2 regions of the Thalassospira sp. B30-1 genome follow, and region 2 is predicted to be linked to the other one. Evidence: predicted binding sites of a transcription regulator. Region 2 holds the regulator's gene; the other holds the start of a gene.

Region 1 (7,696 bases), 560 kb from region 2:
GTCAAGCGGACGGTCATCATCGCGATGACGCCCGTTTTTAAGGTTCAGCGTCCCCCGATGGGTAAAGGCCTGCGCATTGCGGCCCGACCGGGTCGGCAAAACGCAATCAAACTGGTCAATCCCGCGCATCACCGCACCCACAAGGTCCGATGGCTTGCCAACCCCCATCAGGTAACGCGGCTTGTTCGCGGGCAGCATATCGACACAGAAATCAAGCGTATCAAACATGATCTGCTGGCCCTCGCCAACCGCAAGACCACCGACCGAATGCCCCGGAAGGTCAAGTTCGGCAAGCTTTTCCGAACTTTCGCGCCGCAGATTTTCAAAAACACTGCCCTGCTGAATGCCATAAAGCGCATAGCCTTCGCGCTCGACAAACGCATCCTTGGACCGCTTGGCCCAGCGCATCGACATGCGCATGGAATCCGCGGCCTGCTGTTCGGTCGCCGGGAACGGGGTGCATTCGTCAAACGCCATGGTGATGGTCGATCCCAGCAAATGCTGGATTTCCATCGACCGTTCCGGCGACAGGGCAAATTTGCGCCCGTCGATATGGCTTTTGAACGTAACACCATCTTCGGTAATCTTGCGCAGCTTGGACAGCGACATCACCTGATACCCGCCGCTATCGGTCAGGATCGGCTTGTCCCAATTCATGAATTTGTGCAAACCGCCAAGGCGTGCAATGCGTTCCGCACCGGGGCGCAGCATCAGGTGATATGTATTGCCCAAAAGAATTTGCGCACCCGTATCGGCGACATTTTCCGGCAACATGCCCTTGACCGTGGCAGCCGTTCCAACCGGCATGAAGGCCGGGGTATCGATCACGCCGTGGGCGGTATGAATGCGGCCGAGACGGGCCTTGCCGTCGGTCGCCAGAAGTTCATAACGGAATTCAGTCATCAGCTTTTTTCAATCTTGCTGGCGCATTCAAGCAGGCTGCAATCGCCATAGGAATAGAAACGGTATCTGTTTTCAATCGCGTGACCATAGGCCGCCTTCATGCGCTCAAACCCGGCAAAGGCCGATACCAGCATGAAAAGTGTTGATCGCGGCAGATGGAAATTGGTCAGCAGCATATCGACCGCCCGGAACCTGTATCCCGGCGTGATAAAGATGTCGGTCTCGTTCTCGAACGGTTCAACCACCCCGTCTTCGCGCGCCGCACTTTCAAGCAACCGAAGCGACGTCGTCCCGACCGCAACAACCCGCCCGCCCTTGGCGCGCGTTTCATTGATCAGGCTGGCGATTTCCGGCGATATGCTGCCCCATTCGGCATGCATTTTGTGGTCTTCGGTATCATCCACCTTGACCGGCAAAAACGTGCCCGCCCCGACATGAAGCGTGATCGTGCGGCGCTCGATACCGCGCGCATCAATCGCTGCCAGCAGTTCCGGGGTAAAATGCAAACCCGCCGTCGGGGCTGCCACCGCGCCGTCATGCTGGGCGAAAATCGTCTGATAATCCGATCTGTCCTGATTATCCCCACCCTTTTCCCGCCGGATATAGGGCGGCAACGGCATCACGCCATATTTTTCAAGGGCGGCAATCAGATCAGCCCCGGCAACGTTAAACCGCAGCAACACCTCGCCGCCGTCTTTCTTTTCCATGACCTCGGCTTCGAAATCATCGGCGACCCTGAAGGTTTCCCCAACGCGCAGCTTCTTGGCCGGTTTGGCAAAGGCGCGCCATTGTGCAAGACCTTCCTGCTTGTGCAGGGTCACTTCAATGCCCGCCTCCCCGCGCTTGCCAAACAGGCGTGCTGGGATCACGCGGGTATCATTGGAAATCAGAAGATCACCGGGCCGCAGGATTTCGGGCAATTCACGAACGATGCGGTCATGCGTTTCCCCGCCCGTCAGATCAAGCATGCGGGCACTGTCACGCGGGTTGGCCGGATGTTCGGCAATGCACTCACGCGGCAGATCGAAATCGAACAGATCGACTTTCATCGGAAATACAAAACCTGCAATTATCAGAAAAAATCAGAGGGGCGCCTTATACCGCCCCCCTTTGCAAAATCACAAGACGCCCGCCGGAATATCAGCCCTGCATCACCCTTTTGCCGGTTCGATATTCAGGCGCGGGGTAATGATTGCCATCAGCAAACGGAACGGTGCCAGACAGGTCAGCGCCATGATGATCTTGGCGCTGAAATCGCCCATCGCCCATGTCTGCCACGGAAGCCCGGTACCGACAAACGCGATGGAAAAGAACAAGGCCGTATCCACCGCCGACCCGATCCCCGATGAAATCAGCGGAGCCTTCCACCAGGTCGCCCGGCGCAGCCTGTCAAACACCGTCACGTCAAGCATCTGCGCAATCAGAAACGCCGTGCCCGATGCAATCGCAATACGCGTATCGGCAACGATCAACGACAGAACAACCGCAATCGCAAACCCGGCCAGCACGACAAGGCGTGCCGCCGCTGCCCCGCGTGCGCGGTTGGTCAGGTCAGTCACCAGAAACGCCACCGGATAGGTAAACGCCCCATAAGTCAGCCAGTCGGCCAAAACGCCCGGCAGCGGATATTCAACCAGAATGTTCGATGCAACAACCGTCACGGCCATTGCCAGAACGCCAATAATGATGGCTTTCATCGTTTTTCCTTAACCAAAATCCTGACCAAAAGCAGAACGCACGCATAGGAAATCTCGCGGCCCACTTTGATTGGGCGACGATTCGGCACGGGTTTGATTCAAATTATGGTTGGGGTAATTACGCTTGGAGACCCCAGGCGTCAAGGAAAAACGGCGGTCAGACAAAGCCTGACCGCCGCTGCAGATCGCCACAAGCTGCTCCGGGGAAAAGGAGGAGCACCGTGCCGCGAAACGTCAATTCTGCGCCTAATTCCGACGGAATTAAAGCATGATCCCGCGAATGGTGAAAAACAGCAACGCGCCAAGGAACGCCCCGGCCGGAACCGTGATCACCCACGCGGTCGCAATCGTCACCGCATAACGGCGGCGCACCAGCAACCGCTTGCGCAGTTTCTTCTCGGCCTTTTCGGCCTGTGCCGGGTCAAGCTGACGCAGGGCTTCGATATGCTGTTTCTGTTCGTCACTTTCCTGTTCCGCACCGACCAGCATCGGCGCACTATCCATCCGGCGACGATGGCTTAGCGTTTCACGCAGGAACCCGACCCCAAACACCGCACCAACCGCAATATGGGTCGAACTGACCGGAAGCCCCAGCGCGGATGCCACAATCACCGTCAATGCCGCCGACAGCGCCACGGTATAGGCCCGGATCGGATCAAGCTTGGTGATTTTCGATCCGACCGTCTTGATCAGTTTCGGCCCGAACAGGATCAGACCTGCAGAAATACCAATCGCGCCAATCACCATCACCCAGATCGGGATCGGGGCCGATGTCACGATCTCGCCGCTATCAACACCCGAAACGATGGCGGCCAACGGTCCAATGGCATTCGCAACATCATTTGACCCATGCGCGAATGACAGAAGGGCTGCGGACACGACCAGCGGAATGCGAAACAGCGATGCGATTTCCTTGCGTCGTCCGATCATGTTACGCGACGCATGCAGCACGGCCTTGCGGGTCGGCAACAGGGTGACGAAAAAGGCTGCGATACCGATAACAATGACCTGCCACGTATCAGCAGCCCAGATCTTTTTGATCCCCTTCATCATCAGATACATGGTGAAGGCCGATACCATCACACCGACCAAAATCGGCACCCATTTGCGGGCCGCTTCGACGCAATTTTCGGTATACAGAATCTTGAACTTGATAAAGGCAAGGAACGCGGCTGCGATCACGCCACCCAGAACCGGCGAAATCACCCAGCTTGCGGCAATCGTGCCCATAGTCGGCCAATTGACCGCGCCAATGCCGACGGCTGCCATACCCGCCCCCATCACACCGCCAACGATGGAATGGGTGGTCGATACCGGCGCGCCCAGCCATGTGGCAAGGTTAAGCCAAAGGGCGGCTGCCAGAAGGGCCGCCATCATCGCCCAGACAAAGGTCTGTGCATCGGGCATCTGGGTCGGGTCGATAATACCGTTCTTGATCGTGCCAACAACATCGCCACCGGCGATAATCGCCCCGGCTGCTTCAAACACGGCTGCAATCAAAAGGGCGCCAACCATGGTCAGCGCCTTTGAACCAACCGCCGGACCAACATTGTTGGCCACGTCATTGGCGCCGATATTCAGTGCCATGTAACCGCCGATCACCGCAGCGGCGATCAGGAATCCGCTTTGCGGCAGGCCGCCCATATGAAAGGCGACAAAGGCGCTGCACGCCAAAAGAAAGACAAGCGCAAGTCCGAGCTTCGCACTCAGGGAGGCTGTCTCTCCGGCACCCGCATCCATGCGGCGCTGCCATTTGAGATCCTTATCCAGAGCGGTTTTCTTTGCGACCATGATCAACCGTTACTTAAAAAGGGAATCGACGCGCGGATCATGTCGAAGCAAACCCGGTTTGTTAAGGTTTTTTTGCCTTTTTATGACAGCCATGTCCCGACCGCATCCCGCCAATAGCAAAACGGCCCCGCACTGCAGGGCCGTTTTACGTTTGGAACAGTTGTGAAAAGTTATCGACCGAACTGGTTCAGAAGCCCTTTCAGAACATCCTTGGCCGCATCCTTGCCCGAACTTCCCGATCCGCTATCGGATGAACCACTCCCGCCCAGTGCCTTATCAAGGATATTATCCAGAACCTTGATCGCGACCTTGTCCATGCGCCCGGTAATCGCCGGGTTGCTGATATTGCCCTTGGCGTAAACGCTAAATGGCGGTAATTCTTCGATTTTCTCGGAAAAATCGAAATCGGCCTGCGTATCCATCTGCCATTTCGGCAGATCAAGGGTCGCATCGGCATCCGCCGTCCCCACACGCGATGTCGCTTCGACACGGGTGGTTTTGGCAATCCCGTTGGTGATGGCAATGTCGGCCTCAAGGGTCTGAACCAGATCGTTGTTACCGACCCCTTCAACCACCATCGCCTGCGGGCCCTGCTGCAACAATGCCTGAATGTTCAGCTTCGGATCAGCAGACCGTTTATCGGCATTGCTGAACCGGACATTATTCAGAACAAGGTTCGCCGTACCATTCAACGCACTGATCAGCTTGCGCGATGTATTGCCCGATGCGGTGACATCAAACTTCGTCGCCGCCCCGCCGATCACCGTGTCATTGGCAACCCGGATCGGGGTCAGCTTTTCGATATCCGCCCCGTCAAGATTACCTTTAAGCGCCAGTTTCGGCGTATCGGAATTGCGCGCATCAAACGTGCCATCAATCGACAAATTCCCATCGCCCAGAAGGCCGGTGAATTTCTGAATGGTCAGAAGCCCGGTCACGAGTGTCGCCTTCAAATCCGGCTTCACAAGGCTGTAGGTATCGAAATCAAGCTGATCAAATGCGACCGTGATATCGGCATCAATCGACCGCAGGGCCGATACATCAATCACCGTATCATCCCACGGCGTGCCGTCACGGGCATCAACAGTCGTAACCTTCATCGTGGTCGGCATATTGAAAGCCGCCCGGCGCGCACCGCTACCGCCTTCGGGCATCAGTCCGGCCCGTTTTGCCGCGGGCACGAACGGATCAACATTCAATACCCCGCCCGAAAGGGCCACGGCCAGTTTCGGCTGCGCCCCGGTGGCGTCGAAATCAACGTCACCCCTGGTTTCAAACGGACCGATACCGAACTTCGCGATATCAAGCGCGATATTCTTGGCATTGCCCTTGACCGTGCTGTCCAGAACCAGACGCCCCAGATTGCCCGATGGCTCATAGGTCGGTGCCAGCAACGGCAACACACGGTTCAGGCTTGATGCCTGCATCGCAAGTTTGCCATCAATGCCCGGTGTCGCCCCAAACAGGTCGCTCAGCACCCCGTTCAATGCCACCTGCATCAACGGGTTGGATACATCAATATCAAGGTTCGGGCCGGTCACCGGGCCATTCAGCCCGATATTGGCCTGAATGCTTTTATATTCGCTGGCCGGTGCCGGAAGCGTCATACCCGTCAGCTTCGCCAACGGTGCCAGCGTTTTGGCCGTGACTTTAAGCTTGATCCCCTCGAATGCCGGAACAGCCACATCGCCACGGAACACACCGCTGGCACTGGCCGAAAGCCCGGCCGCATCGGCCACCGCAAAATTGTTCAGCGTGATCTGCGAACCGCTCAGGCTGCCATCAATCGAAATGCCCTTGATCGACACGCCCGATGAAATGATTTCATCAGCCGCCAGCCGATAATTGGCCGCAACACCATCAAGCGGCGCCAGCGCATCCTTGATCATCCTGACCATGGCATCACCGCCCGCCGCGGGTCCCGACGACGGGGCGGCATCCGAACCGTTGGCTACCGTGCCGGAATCCGTTGTTGCGGAATCATTGCCCGCTGGGCTTGCCGCATCGCCATTTCCGGCGGCTGGTGCTGCCGAAACATACTGATCCAGATTGATACGATCAAGCTTAAGACCAATACCAAGTGCCGGAAGCCCCTCGCCGCTCAGATTGGCGACGATGGCACCGCGAATGGCCGTATCATCAATCCGCATATCCAGATCGGAAATATCAAGCTTGTCAGGTGTCCCTTTGACCCCACCGGTCAACGAGAAACGACGCAACCGGTCCGCCCGGATGCCATCAACATCGACCCCAAGCCAGCGCGCCACCGCCCGAATATTTTCCGATGCCATCTCATAGGAAAGGGCCGCACTCGGCTTCGGACCTTCGCCCGAAATGCTGCCAAACACCGAGAAATCCGTCCCCCCCGGCAAACCGGCGGAAACTTCGTTCAATGTGATCTTGCTGTTGGCAATCGCGGCATTGATCCGCGCATTATGCACCGGCGTCTGGTTATAGATCAGGGTTTCAACTTCGAAATCAATCGATGCCGTCAGATCAGCCGGGATCATCGGACCATTGGCCGCACCCGATGTCTTGTCGCCCTGCGACGGGATGGATTGCCCACCCGCATCGCCCGCCGATCCATTTTCCGGGGTCGCCATGCCGCTGTCGCCCGTGCTGCCCGCGCCTGTGTCCGGGGCGTCACCATCGCCCATATGCGTCAGCACAAGGATTGAATCAAGATCAAGCTGATTGAAACGCAGCGCCACATCGGCCCGCATTTTCGGGTCCTGATCAATCGCAATTGCCCCCGATCCACGGGTTTCACCAAACCGGATCGATAGGTCATTAACCGTGACAGATTTGGCATTGGCGGCAACCTGCCCGCCCAGATTGAACGGCTTGGCGGCGATATCGGGAATATCGGCACCTTCGCCTGCAATCCGAAGGGCCGCTTCGCGCAGATCATCAAACTTGCCGTCAATCTGGCCGTTAAAGCCCGGATATTCCGCCGAAAGATCAACCTGACCGCTTAAATTGATACCGCCATCGACCTTGTCGATGCCAATCTGCATGCCGACCGGGAACGGGCCGGTCTGGCTGATTTCGCCGACATTGAAATTAAACGTCAGCGGAATCCCGCGATAGAAAACATATCCCTCGCCCTTTGCCGGACCATTCAGGCTGTCGGCCGAAACGCCAAGGGTCAGCCCCTCAATCCGCTCCGTGCTGCCCGGTGTGTGATAAAGGATTGTCGCATTTTCGATTTCCAGACGGTCAATCTGGATCGTGCTGGCAAAATCGGATGATCCGGCGTCGCTTCCGCCCGATTGGGCATCAGGTGCCGCCTGTTCGCCTTCCGA
Region 2 (7,696 bases):
ACCAGATCTTCGTAGCTTAAAACAGTGGCAATATCGTCATTCTGGACACCCTCGCCTTCCAGAACGGCAAGGTCCAGATTGATACGCACCCGCTGCGGGGCATGTTTTTCATGATCATATACGCCAATGGATGTCTCGACGACCATGTCACGCACGAAGACACGACGCAAACTGCCGGCATGATCTGCGTAGGGCAGTGTCGTAATGTTATCGTCCTGCTTAAGGCCTGCGGTCATGGTCTGGTCTTCCTTGTGCTGCGCTTGGTGCGGCCAGATGTCCGGAACCCAAGCCCGACGCATCATTCCTCTGGCATATTCTGTTCGCCACTGGGCGCCCAATTGAGGTGCTGCCCGCCGTCAAGCGCTAACATTTGCCCGGTGATGGCTGGCGCGGCAAGGAAAAATCGTACCGCGTCGCAAATCTCTTGCGGGTTTGTCCCAATTTTCAGGGGCGTCTGATCGCATTGCTGATCGAAAACTTCCTGTGTTTGCCGGACACTAGGCAGTGCCGGGCCGGGACCAATCGCATTGACCCGGATGTGCGGCGCCAATGCCAGTGCCAGTGTCTGGGTCAGCGTCCAAAGGCCGGCCTTGGACAAGGTATAAGTCATGAAATGCGGTGTCAGATTCCAGACACGCTGATCAATCAGGTTGATGATGACGCCCTTTTGCCCGGCGGGCAGCCGTTTGGCGAAATCCTGCGACAACACAAACGGTGCGCGCAGATTGGCTTCCATATGATAGTCCCAGCCCTCACGCGTGGCGGTGCTGATATCATCATATTCAAAGGTGGATGCATTATTGATCAGCACACCAATCGGGCCAAGTGCAGCCGTTGCTTCGCGTACGACACGGCTGCTGTCTTCTTCCTTGCCAAGATCAGCGGAAATAACGCAGGCGCGACGACCAAGGGACCGGATTTCCTCGGCAAGCTGTTCCGCATCCCTGCGCGAGGAATGGCAATGAAGGGCAACATCATAACCCTGTGTCGCCAGATCAAGCGATAAAGCCCGTCCGATACGCTTGGCAGCCCCGGTTACAAGAGCCGTTTTAGGCATTTTCCCTGTCATCTGGTTTCCATCCCGTTCATCAAGATGCGCCCCTTCCCGGGGAAGGCAGCCCCCTTAAATATCGGCCGCCGTCATTTATGTTTGGTCATTCCGGAACTTACAATCAAACCCGCCAGCCGGTCCATAACCGCATTTATCGTTTCAGGCATGAAGATCAATCATGCCGTAACCAGACTCGCAACATATCCCAGATAAGCCAGAACAAAGACGATCCCGGTGATCCGCGACACTCCGCGCAGGAAATAGCCGACCACCAGCAAAAGAATGGTAACTGCCAGCATGATCCAAAGATCGGATTGCAGAATCTGGTCTGGCACGGCAATCGGCGCAATCAGCGATACACCACCGATGATCACCAGCAGGTTCAAAAGATTGGAACCAACAACATTGCCAAGTGCAACGTCGGAATGCCCGCGGAACGCCGCAACAATCGATGCCGCCAGTTCAGGAAGCGATGTTCCGAATGCGACAAGGGTCAAGCCAATGACGGCTTCGGACACACCGAACTGACGCGCGACAGAAACACCACCATCCACCAGCAGATCCGCCCCATAGGTCAAGGCGACAATCCCGATAACAGTGGCAACAATCGGCTTGAGCCAACCGCTTGGTACTTCGCCGACTTCGTCGACTTCTTCCTCATGCAGGTGGCTGGCATCACCCGGGCTTTTTTTGTCATGCTGATAGGTAAAGTACCAGATCGCTGCCAGAACCAGCAGCATCACCGCCCCAGCCCAGCGTTCGACAACGCCAAACATGCAAAGCCCGATGAACAGAACGGTCCCCAGCAGCATGGTGCCGCCATCGCGCACAACCATGGTCCGCGATGCCGTAATCGGTTTTAGAACCGCTGTTGCGCCGAGGATCAAAAGAATATTGGCAATGTTAGAACCAACCACGTTCCCCATCGCGATGTCGCCCGACCCGGCAAGCGCCGCATTCAGCGACACGACAAATTCGGGGGCCGACGTCCCAGCGGCAACCACGGTCAAACCAACAATGATCTTGGAAACCCCCATCAACAGCGCCAGACCGACAGCACCGCGAACAATGAACTCACCACCGGCAGTCAAAAGCACAAGACCACCGATAATCTGCAAATAGGGGATGAACTGTTCCAATTCCGGCCTGCTCGTTTGGGGAAATTTCTGATTGTTCCATGCCCTTTTACGGGCCAGCGGAACATGGCATTGCGAACGTAGAATAGCAAGCTGCGTCGTCCCGTCGTAATACCATTCGTCACATCGGTGTGATGCGGTTCCCACACTGGCACGCATACCGAAAGCAATCGTCGCGGTCGCCTGCTCTTAAGACGTGTCATCCATCACAGATGCCCTCTCATACGCGAAATTTCCATAGAAATCATAGGGGTATTTCCGCTATCCTGATTTGAACGACTTCCTTTACACGCCTATCTGCGCCGGACGCATAATCCATCATGTCACACAGCGTTCTTTTCGAGCTGTTCCTTGTCCTGACCGCCGCGGTGATTGCCGTCCCGCTGGCACAGAAATTACGTGCGAACTCGATCATCGGTTTCCTGATCGGCGGCTTTTGCATCGGCCCTTTCGGTTTTGGCCTGATCAGTGACCGCGAAGACATTTCAACCGTCGCCGAGCTTGGCATTGTCTTTCTGCTGTTCATGATCGGTCTTGAATTGTCGCGCGAACGCCTGCGCGTGATTGGGGGCCGGTTCGCGACCCTTGGTTTCCTGCAGATCGGCGTCACGATGGCCGTGATGTTCGGTGTATTGCTGCTGATCAATTACGATATGCCCGCCTCCATCGTGATTGCCGGAGCACTGGCCCTGTCATCAACAGCCATTATCCTTAAACAGCTTTCTGATGAACGCCAGTTGCACACACGTTTCGGGCGTGCAGCCCTTGCCATCCTGCTGTTGCAGGACGTTGCGGTTGGTCCCTTCCTGATCATGGTGCAGGCCGCTGGCAATGCCGGGAGCGAAACCAGCCCCTGGATCAGCGCACTAAGCGGTGTGGGGGCGGTTGCTGTATTGTTGCTGACCGGTCGTTATCTCCTGCCGCGACTGTTTCGGTATATTGCGGCTCTTAAAAACCCGGAACTTTTTGCAATCGGGACCCTGTTTGTCGTTCTGGCTGCCAGCACATTGACCGAAGCCGCGGGCCTTTCAATGGCGCTTGGTGCCTTTATCGCCGGGGTAATGTTGGCCGAAACCGAATTCCGCCATCAGATCGAAGCCGACATTTCGCCATTTCGCGGTGTTTTCCTGTCGCTGTTCTTCATGTCTGTGGGAATGTCGGTCAATGCCAATGTGGTCATCGGTCAGGCCGGAACGATCATTTTGTGGCTGATCGGGCTTCTGGTCATAAAGGCAGCGGTTCTTTTCGGATTGTCCCTGCTGATCGGCTTTAACCGTGCATCTTCAATTCGGGTCGCCATGAGCCTGGCCGCCGGTGGTGAATTCGCCTTCGTCATGCTTGCACTGGCATCGCAGAACGGGGCGGTTCCGATTGACATCGCCGTGATGCTGATCCCGGTGGTTGCGATTTCGATGGGTCTGACGCCGACTTTGATTTCGCTCGGCCACCGCATCGAACAGAAGCTTCATCCAAAGGAAACCGATCAGCTAAGCGAGATCTCGGATGAAACCGACGGCATTCAGAAACATGTTCTGGTGATTGGTTGCGGGCGCGTCGGCCGGGTTCTGGCCCGTCTGCTGCGCACCAAGGAAATCCCGTTTATCGTTCTGGAATCCGATGCCCAACAGGTTTCGCGTGGCCGAGCCGAAGGTCTGCCTGTTTATTTTGCCGATGGGTCCCGACCGGAAACATTTCGTGCCGCCCATACCGAACAGGCCCATATTGCCGCCGTTGCCATGGGCAACCCGCACGCAACCGAAAAGACCGTCGCCTTGCTGCGACAGCATTATCCGCATCTGAAAATCTTTGCCCGTGCCCAGGACATCACCCATATCGGTCCGCTGTCACGCAGTGGTGCCGATGCGGCCATCCCCGAGGTACTTGAAACCGGTTTACGCCTGTCCGATCACGTTCTGGCGGCCTGCGATATCCCGCAGGAAGATATCGATATCGAAATAGCCAAGTTCCGGCGTGCCGATATGCTGCTGATGAACGAACTTGCCCCGCGCACCGCGCGCCAAAAAACCGAAGACCAGGCACAAAAAACTGCCAAACCGGCAAAATCCAGGAAAAGCACCTGAAACACAAAGACCCCCATCACGAGAATGGGGGTCTTTCGTTTCGTCTTCCAGAATAACCGCAATCAAGCGGCTTCGACATCCAGTGCATAGCCAGCAGCACGAACCGTGCGGATCACATCGCGCGTTCCCTTGACGTCATTCAATGCCTTGCGCAGACGACGAATGTGAACGTCAACCGTGCGGGTTTCGACATAGATATTCGGCCCCCAAACCGCATTCAGAAGCTGCTCGCGCGAGAAAACCCGCCCCGGATGTTCCAGGAAATAACGCAGCAGACGGAATTCGGTTGGGCCAAGATGGATAGCCTTGCCGTTACGACTGACACGATGGGCGGCCAGATCCATTTCGATATCGGAATAGATCAACTGCCCTTGTGGTTGCGCCGGACCGGATCGACGCAGAAGTGCGCGAATACGGGCCAGCAATTCACCAATCGCAAACGGCTTGGTTACATAATCATCGGCCCCGGTATCAAGGCCGCGGATGCGGTCGCCTTCTTCGCCACGCGCCGTAACCATGATCACCGGCAAATCGCGGCTTTCAGGCTTCCGGCGGATCTGGCGGCAAACCTCGATCCCTGACATCACCGGCAGCATCCAGTCCAGAAGGACCAGATCGACATGGGTTTCGGCCAGAATTTTCAACGCTTCGTCACCGTCCCCGGCTTCGACAACCTGCATCCCCTCGCGTTCGAGGTTGTAGCGCAACATGGTTACGATTGCAGCTTCGTCCTCGACGATAAGAACCGTTGGGTCCATCTTCCTATGCTCCAGTGTCACTCATTCGGTTCTACGACGGCAAAGTTCGCCGCGTCATTTTTTGGCCGAGTATCCATCGGCAGGTCTTCGCCCTTGATCCGGTAATAGATCGTTTCGGCAATGTTGGTCGCATGATCGCCAATACGTTCGATATTCTTGGCGATAAACAGCAGATGGGTCGATGCCGTGATGTTACGCGGATCTTCCATCATATAGGTCAGCAGTTCACGGAACAGGGAATTGTACATATCGTCAACTTCCTGATCGCGCGCCCAGACACGCTGGGCCTTTTCCGCATCACCTTCGATATAGGCATCCAGAACGTCCTTGATGATTTCCTGGCACAGCTTGGCCATGTTCGGGATCACCTGAACCGGGCGGATCGGCGGCACCTGGTTAAGAACCTGCGCACGCTTGGCGATATTTTTCGCCAGATCACCGATACGTTCTAGATCGTTGGACAGTTTAAGCGCGGTCACCACCTGTCGCAGGTCATCTGCCATCGGCTGACGCAGGGCCAGAAGACGTACGGCAAAATCCTGCACTTCCTGTTCCAGCGTATCGATACGGTGATCGGAAAGAATGACCTTCTCGGCCAGTTCAGAATCCCGTTTAACGATCGCACGAATGGCGGAAATCAGCTGACTTTCGGCAAGCCCGCCCATCTGCGAAATGATGTTGTTCAGACGGGTCAGTTCTTCGTCAAACGAACTGACGATATGATGTTTCTCATCGACCATCGAAAATACTCCTGCCCGGACTTAACCGAAGCGACCCGTAATGTATCCCTTGGTGCGCTCGTCCTTGGGATTGGTGAAAATCTGATCGGTTTCGCCCACTTCGACCAGCTTGCCGAGATGGAAAAACGCCGTGCGCTGCGACACGCGGGCAGCCTGCTGCATGGAGTGCGTCACGATCACAATGGTGTAGTTCGAACGAAGCTCGTCGATCAGTTCCTCGACCTTTGCGGTTGCAATCGGGTCAAGTGCCGAACACGGTTCATCCATCAGGATGACTTCGGGGCTGACGGCAACCGCACGTGCAATGCAAAGACGCTGCTGCTGCCCACCAGAAAGACCGGTTGCCGGTTCCGGCAGACGGTCTTTGACTTCTTTCAGTAGACCCGCCCGTTCAAGCGAGGTCATGACGATTTCATCGAGCTCGTCGCGCGAATTCACCAGACCGTGAATACGTGGGCCATAGGCCACGTTGTCATAAATCGACTTCGGGAACGGGTTCGGTTTCTGGAACACCATGCCAATGCGCGCGCGCAACTGAACAACGTCGATTGCCTTGTCATAGATATCACGGTCATCAAGCGTTACCTTGCCCTTGATCGTGACACCGTCAATCGTGTCATTCATGCGGTTCATGCACCGCAGGAAGGTTGATTTGCCGCAGCCCGACGGGCCGATAAGTGCTGTGACCTGACGTTCGACAATGTCAAGATTGACATCAAAAAGCGCCTGGTTGTCGCCGTAGAAAAGATTGAGGTCACGGGCCGTCATTTTCGGGCTAGTGACTGACGGCTCTGCCGTCATTGCGCTTTGAGTTACAACAGCCATTTTACCACTTCCGTTCAAATTTCTTGCGCAGATACACGGCCAATCCGTTCATCAGAATCAGGAAGCCCAGCAAGACCATGATGGCCGCCGAAGTCTTCTCGACAAAGGCACGTTCCGGACTATCCGCCCACAGATAAATCTGCACCGGCAGAACTGTCGCCGGATCAAGTGCCCCGCCCGGGATATCAACAATAAACGCCACCATACCGATCATCAGAAGCGGTGCGGTTTCCCCAAGAGCCTGCGCCATGCCGATGATGGTCCCGGTCAGAATACCGGGCATCGCCAGCGGTAACACGTGATGGGTCACCGTCTGAACCGGCGACGCCCCAAGACCAAGGGCAGCCTGCCGGATCGACGGCGGCACTGCCTTGATCGCCGCACGTGATGCGATGATGATGGTCGGCAATGTCATGAGGGCCAGCGTCAGACCACCAACAACCGGGGCCGACCGCGGCAGGTGCATGACATTAAGGTAAACCTCAAGCCCGAGAAGACCGAACACGATCGACGGCACAGCCGCAAGGTTGTTGATGTTGACTTCGACAATCGTCGTGAACCGGTTTCGCGGTGCAAATTCTTCCAGATAGATCGCCGCCAGAACACCAATCGGAAACGACAGTATCAGTGTCACAACCAGGGTATAGAAAGACCCGACCGCAGCGCCCCAGATCCCGGCCAATTCCGGTTCGCGGGAATCACCATTGGTAAAGAACCGCGTATGGAACTGCTTTTCGACCGATCCTTGAGAGACCAGTGTATTATACCAACCAATTTCCTGATCGTTCAGGCGACGGTCGCCTTCGTCTGTGTTTGCACTGATATAACCTTTGTTGAGCATATCAAAGTCGTCACCGGAAATCAGCCAGACCTTCCGGGTCTGTCCGATCAGAGACGGATTTTCAAGCACCCTCTCGCGCAGATCATAAGATGCCCCGCCCGAAACAATGTCATAGAGATCACGCCGTTCGCTACGTCCGCTCACTTCCGGGAACTGTTTGCTCAGTGCATCCCTGATCAGACTATCAAAATTGGCCCTGCCAATAATTGCCGGATCACCTGTTCCGTCCGGATCAATCTTGGCCGGGTCGAAAAAGATTTCCAT

The links. The regulator PhoB, encoded in region 2, activates phosphate uptake and scavenging genes when phosphate is short. The targets are predictions, from matches to a motif close to TNTCATAAAACTGTCA.
Region 1: a site for PhoB is predicted at 4,464-4,479, ahead of IT971_RS16425 (inorganic phosphate transporter). Genes of this name have one in related genera too.

What each region holds. Positions count from the first base shown of each region.
Region 1 covers NZ_CP065232.1:3,473,177-3,480,872, forward strand. The annotation lists gene tgt (tRNA guanosine(34) transglycosylase Tgt) at 1-903, opposite strand, end outside; gene queA (tRNA preQ1(34) S-adenosylmethionine ribosyltransferase-isomerase QueA) at 903-1,952, opposite strand; gene IT971_RS16420 (queuosine precursor transporter) at 2,055-2,600, opposite strand; gene IT971_RS16425 (inorganic phosphate transporter) at 2,862-4,391, opposite strand; gene IT971_RS16430 (AsmA family protein) at 4,562-7,696, opposite strand, start outside.
Region 2 covers NZ_CP065232.1:4,036,692-4,044,387, forward strand. The annotation lists gene folB (dihydroneopterin aldolase) at 1-236, opposite strand, end outside; gene IT971_RS18955 (SDR family oxidoreductase) at 299-1,069, opposite strand; gene IT971_RS18960 (calcium/sodium antiporter) at 1,228-2,190, opposite strand; gene IT971_RS18965 (cation:proton antiporter) at 2,508-4,268, shown strand; gene phoB (phosphate regulon transcriptional regulator PhoB) at 4,331-5,026, opposite strand; gene phoU (phosphate signaling complex protein PhoU) at 5,044-5,766, opposite strand; gene pstB (phosphate ABC transporter ATP-binding protein PstB) at 5,788-6,591, opposite strand; gene pstA (phosphate ABC transporter permease PstA) at 6,593-7,696, opposite strand, start outside.